One region of the Blautia sp. 210820-DFI.6.14 genome, then DNA from elsewhere that is predicted to be linked to it. Evidence: riboswitches for the same ligand, from Rfam matches in the RefSeq annotation. Region 1 holds a riboswitch; the other holds the start of a gene.
What was found. Region 1 has a riboswitch for cobalamin ahead of LI112_RS06220 (sirohydrochlorin cobaltochelatase). Riboswitches for the same ligand answer to the same signal wherever they lie in the genome.
Positions count from the first base shown of each region.

Region 1 (3,171 bases):
CTGTCAGCATACAGCTTCATGGAAAAACAGAGATGCCGGATCTTGGACATGCTTTTGGCAGTGAGTTCCGGCTCAGCTGGATTGCATTGCTGCCTGCAGCGGTGATTCTGCTGTTGTCTGTTATGCAGGCAGGGGTGAAGATCGCAATGATCGCAAGTATAGTTACTGCAATTCCTGTCTGTATTGGCCTTCAGAATATGGCATTTACGGAACTTCCTGAACTTCTTCTGAATGGTTTCCATTCTACAGATGTGACGGTAGCGGCAATGCTGAATGGAGGTGGTATCACTTCGATGTTGAAGGTTGGAGCAATCGTATGCATTTCTTCATCTTATTCAGGAATTTTTCAGGCAACAGGAATCCTGAATGGATTTCAGAAAATGGTCTGTTTGCTTGCCGACAGGACAAAACCATATTTTGCAGTGCTTGTCACATCAATCCTGACAAGCGTTATGGCATGTAATCAGACATTGGCAATCATGCTTACAGATCAGCTCTGCAGCAGAACAGAACCGGATAAGCTGCGTTTTGCCAATAATCTGGAGGACAGTGCAGTACTCATAGCACCTTTGGTGCCGTGGTCGATCGCGTGTGCTGTTCCGCTTACAGCAGCAGGTGCACCGGGATACAGCGTCTTATTTGCAGTGTTTTTGTATCTGCTTCCGTTGTGCGATTTAGTGTTAAAAAAATAACTGCCCTATTGTAAATTGACCAAAATAGTGGTATTCTGTAAGAAATTGAATAATAAAAATAACAGGTGCTGATGTTAGATAATCAAATAGCCTTCAGTTAAAAGGGAAACAGGTGTAAGTCCTGTACGATCTCGTCACTGTATACAGGGAATGCAGAATCATGTGTGTATGCACAGTCACTGGGAAACTGGGAAGACGATTCGGGTGTATTGATCTGTAAGTCAGGAAACCTGCCTGCTATTGGTACGGGGATTTTAAATTCCGGATCACGAGTAATTGGTTGTACCATAATCCAGAAACTCTAGCCCGGTGCAGGAGTTTTTTTGTTGGGAAATATAGTATTTCTCCGAAAAATATTTTTTGACCAGGCTTGCTGCCGTACTTTGTTATTCATTTTAATTTTCATGAGAAAACAGGTACAGGAGGAAAAAAACATGAAAAACAAAACTGTAAAAGCACTGGCAATTGCAATGACTGTAGCAACAGTCACAATGATGGGATCTGCAAGCATCTACGCTTCTGATGACACTGCTGAGACAGCAACAGAAGAAACAGCAGATGATGCAGAAACCGCTGATACAGAAGAAGCTTCCGATGATGATCAGAAAGCAGCAGATGAAGTAGCAGCACTGATCGACAAGATCTATGTTCAGGAAAGAACTGATACAACAGATGAAGACTGCAAAGCTGCCAAAGAAGCATGGGATAAACTGACAGACGCTCAGAAGGAACTGGTTGAAGGCGAAGAAGCTGATCCGGATTACTTCGGACGTGACACTGGTGATGCATCCAAAGATGATCCTCGTAACCAGGATGAAATCGGTGAGAATGAACTTCTTGTTGTAAGCTTTGGTACATCCTTCAACGACAGCCGTGCTGAGGATATCAAAGGAATCGAAGACAAACTGCAGGAAGCATATCCGGATTGGTCTGTAAGACGTGCATTTACAGCACAGATCATCATCAACCATGTAGAAGCAAGAGATGATGAAGTGATTGACAATATGCAGCAGGCACTTGACCGTGCAGTTGATAATGGCGTTAAAAATCTTGTTGTTCAGCCTACACATCTGATGCATGGTGCTGAATATGATGAAATGACAGAAGCAATTGATGGATACAAAGATAAATTTGAATCTGTTGCGATCGCAGAGCCAATGCTTGGTGAAGTTGGTGAAGATGCTACAGTAATCAACGATGACAAGAAAGCGGTTGCGCAGGCTATCACAGATGAAGCTTGCAAAGAAGCTGGATATGACAGCATGGAAGCAGCTGCAGAAGATGGCACAGCATTTGTATTCATGGGACATGGTACTTCCCATACAGCAAATGTAACATATGATCAGATGCAGTCACAGATGGATAATCTTGGATTTACAAACGCTTTCATTGGAACTGTAGAAGGTAAGCCAGAAGATACAGAATGCCAGGCTGTTATTGCAAAAGTTAAAGACGCAGGATTCAAGAAAGTTGTTCTTCGTCCGCTGATGGTTGTTGCTGGTGACCATGCAAACAACGATATGGCTGGTGATGATGACGATTCCTGGAAATCTCAGTTCAATGCATCTGGTGCATTTGACAGCGTTGACTGCCAGATCGCAGGTCTTGGAAGAATTGAAGCTGTAGAGGATCTTTACGTAGAGCATACAAAAGCAGCAATTGATTCTCTTGGAACAGCTGATACAGCTGAAGAAACAACAGATGATACTGCAGAAGCAGCAGATGACACAACAGATGGTGCAGAAGAAGTTACAGACGATTCTGCAGCAGAATAATGTAATGTGTAAATAATTTATGCAATAAACGGGACTGCCCGGAAGGCTTGATTGTCTTCCGGGCATTTCCTGTAAAATCAGGAGGATTTATATTATGAAACGTTCAGTGGCAATGATGGCATGCGTATTAAGCGGAGCACTTATGATCAGTGCTTACAGTCCGGTTGTTTTTGCGGAAACAACAGAGAAGACAGAGGATTCCAAAACAGATGAAGCAAAGGATGAATCTGAGAAAAAAGAAGATACTTCAAAAGTAGAAGTTCTTGAAGACGGTACTTACAGTGCAGAATTTGATACCGACAGCTCCATGTTTCATGTAAATGAAGCAAATGACGGTAAGGGAACACTGACAGTCAAAGACGGTAAAATGACGATTCATGTAAGCCTGAATTCAAAGAAGATTGTAAACCTTTTTGTTGGAAAGGCAGATGATGCCCAGAAAGACGGAGCTGAGATTCTTGAGCCGACAACAGATGAAGTAACCTATAGTGATGGATATACCGAAGAAGTTTATGGATTTGACATTCCGGTTCCTGCCATTGACGAAGAATTTGACGTTGCTCTGATCGGAAAGAAGAACAAATGGTACGATCATAAAGTAAAAGTAACAAATCCTCAGAAAGAAGCCGATGCTGAAGCTTCTGATACAAAAGAAACTGATGCAAAAAAAGTAACTGCTGAAGATCTGAAACTGGAAGACGGAG
Region 1 covers NZ_JAJCKS010000005.1:81,143-84,313, forward strand. Annotated here, with positions in the region: gene LI112_RS06215 (Na+/H+ antiporter NhaC family protein) at 1-692, shown strand, start outside; cobalamin riboswitch at 739-945, shown strand; gene LI112_RS06220 (sirohydrochlorin cobaltochelatase) at 1,127-2,467, shown strand; gene LI112_RS06225 (hypothetical protein) at 2,562-3,171, shown strand, end outside.

Region 2 (3,171 bases), on a different contig from region 1:
TGCGGTAAAAAACAGACACGGAATTATGGAAGCAAATTAAAGGCGGCCATAAAACTGAACGTATCTTCCCTTACCCTGCAGCGGAAACAGACCACTACGAAAGTGAAAGTTTCCATGGCATATGGAGATTCCATAAAGTCCTGGGCTTCCAGCAACAAAAAGATCGTGACCGTTTATAAGAACGGAAAGATCAAAGCCGGAACCAAAACAGGAACGGCAAAGATCACCGTTACCTTAAAGAGTGGAAAGAAAGCGACTCTGAAAGTAAAAGTCCAGACTGCAAAGGTAAAGACTACGAAGATCAGCGGCCTCAAGAAAAAACTGACCATCAAGAAAGGAAAGAGTGTTACTTTAAAACCAGTGGTCAGCCCGATCACTTCCCAGGAGAAAGTGACCTACCGTTCTTCCAACAAGAAGATTGCAACAGTCAGCTCGAAGGGCGTGGTTAAAGGCCGGAGAAAAGGAACCGTTACCATCACAGTTAAATCTGGAAAGGTGACAAAAAAGATAAAAATTACAGTTAAGTAAACAGAGTAAGGGTGTAAAAGGTATCAAAAAGCAAATAGTGTTTTTGGTACCTTTTCATCCGATAGAGGATAATTATGAAGCAACTGAAAAAAATATATTGGAAACGGATCGGGGTAATAGGAATCAGCTGTTTTATGCTTTTGTGGAGCTGTCTCCTTACGGGCTGTGGATTCGGAAAAGGGGATTCCGGAAAACCTGCTGCCTGTACCATTTCGATAGACTGCCAGACGATCCTTGACAATATCGGTGATCTAAAAGAAACCAAAAAAGAATTTGTCCCGGAAGACGGCTGGATACTTCCGGAAGTGGAAGTTAAGTTTACTACGGGCGATACCGTATTTGACATCTTAAAAAAAATCTGTGGGGAAAAGAACATCCAGCTCTCTTCCAAATACACCCCGTTATATAAAAGCTATTATGTGGAAGGCATCAATCAGCTTTATGAATTTGACTGCGGAAAAAATTCTGGCTGGATGTACAGTGTAAATGGAGAGTTCCCGAATTATGGGGCTTCCAGTTATAAGCCCAAAGATGGGGATAAGATTGAATGGAAGTATACCTGCAATCTTGGAAGTGATGTTGGAAACCCATACAAAGATAAGAAGTAAAGAAATTGTGAAAAATAGTTAAACTGGTATGAGATAAAGACCAGAAACATTGGCGAACATTGACAGAAATAAGGCGTATCGTTATAATTAGAATAACAAAAAAATCGAGCGTGGTTCGGCTGATGGCAGCCGATTTAAGGAAATCCGGTGCGATTCCGGAGCTGCTTTTCCCTGTGTGAAATGTATCGAATGAAAAACGCCTTATGAAAACATTTTGAGCCAGTATATCCAACACGTCAGGCAAAGAATACAAACATGTAAAAGATATACAGTTTGTATGATCCGAACGTTGGAAAGGAGATCATATGCGCTCACAAAATGATAAAGCAACATGGAGTATACTACGATTTGATCATCGTACATTTACGGCACAGCTTGCCAGTATGCAAAGAAACAAACAGGTAGCAGCAATTCCTGAAAAATATATTTATATTGATGATTGCTGTTATAAGGGCAACGGGAAAATAAAAGAGATAATCCTGCCATCCGGCTGCAGAATCATAGGAAAGGAAGCTTTTGCAAGCTGCCAGCTCCGTAAGCCCGTTGTATTCCCACAGACCGTTAAAGAAATCAAAGAGAGTGCTTTTTCGGAAAATCATTCTCTCAGAGAAGTAACATTTCCGGCATCTTTGGAAATTTTAGGAGATTATAGTTATAAAGGATGCACAGCCCTTAAAAAGGTAGCATTTGAAACCAGTTCAGAATGCCGCAGGATTCCGGAGTGCTGTTTCCATTCCTGCACGCAGTTAAGTAAAGTGGTATTCCCGGAGCATTTAAAGAGTATAGGAAGAAGAGCTTTTTACCGCTGTAAGGAATTAAAGGAGATCACGCTGCCGGATACACTGGAAGAAATTGGTCTGGAAGCCTTTTACTTCTGTGGCTTTGAAACCATAGTCTTACCAAAAGAAATTAAAAAATTAGATCAGAGGGCCTTTTTCGGATGTAAGAAATTGAAAGAGGTATATATTCCGGAAAATATCATGTATCTTGGAGAGGAAGTCTTTCATGGATGCAACCGGCTGGAATATCTGGAGATACATCATGATCCTGAGCATATTGGCTCAAAGATCGTGAACAAAAACTGCACGATACGTTGCAAAAAGGGAAGCAAAGTGGATTTGTACTGTGAAGAGCAGGGATTAAAGAGGGAGTACATTTAAACGTGTTATCAACAAATAAGACCGAGAAAAGAAACAGACAGCCTGCGGATCAATCCATCATTGATGCTTTTTCCACATGCCATCCATTTTTGAATTTTTTTTATTTTGCTGTAGTACTGTTATTTACTATGTTTAATCAGCATCCCGTCTTTATCTGCATTTCTTATGCGGGTGCTTTGTCTTATTCCGTCTTTCTGCTTGGAGGAAAAAGGACACTTAGGCAAAGCTTTCTCTTTACCCTTCCCAGTCTTTTGATCGTGGCTCTTCTGAATCCACTTTTCAATCATTATGGGGTCACGATGCTATATTATGTAGAAAGCAGTGGAAACTGGATCACTTTGGAGGCCTTAGTCTATGGAGTAGTCCTTGGAGCGGTCATGTTCGTAGTGATCCAGTGGTTTTCCTGTTATAATAAAGTTATGACAAGTGACAAATTTATTTACCTGTTTGGAAGGCTGATACCGGCCCTTTCTCTGATCCTTTCCATGGCACTTCGCTTTGTCCCCAGATTTACGGGGCAGCTTAAAGTGATCCGGAACGGTCAGAAATCTATGGGAAGGGATGTTTCAGAGGGCAGTCTTTTTAACCGTATCCGTGCGGGCTTTAACATGCTGTCGATACTGGTCACATGGGCTTTGGAGAATGCCATAGAAACTTCGGATTCCATGCGGAGCAGGGGATATGGATTAAAAGGCAGGACTGCTTTTTCCATTTACAAATTTACGAAGAAGGATAAAAGCCTTCTGGCAGTGATGGCAGCTTTATTCCTTGTATTTGCCACTGGCTGTATGAATGGGGCTTCTTATGCAAGTTATGATCCCCGTATTTTACTTGCTGGTTTTACCATTCAGGGGCATCAGGCTCCGGTATCTGTT
Region 2 covers NZ_JAJCKS010000014.1:43,686-46,856, reverse strand. Annotated here, with positions in the region: gene LI112_RS11140 (Ig-like domain-containing protein) at 1-528, shown strand, start outside; gene LI112_RS11135 (DUF4430 domain-containing protein) at 603-1,136, shown strand; cobalamin riboswitch at 1,231-1,387, shown strand; gene LI112_RS11130 (leucine-rich repeat domain-containing protein) at 1,442-2,296, shown strand; gene LI112_RS11125 (energy-coupling factor transporter transmembrane component T) at 2,596-3,171, shown strand, end outside.
Region 2: linked by a shared signal. The riboswitch ahead of LI112_RS11130 (leucine-rich repeat domain-containing protein) and the one ahead of LI112_RS06220 (sirohydrochlorin cobaltochelatase) in region 1 are both predicted to bind cobalamin.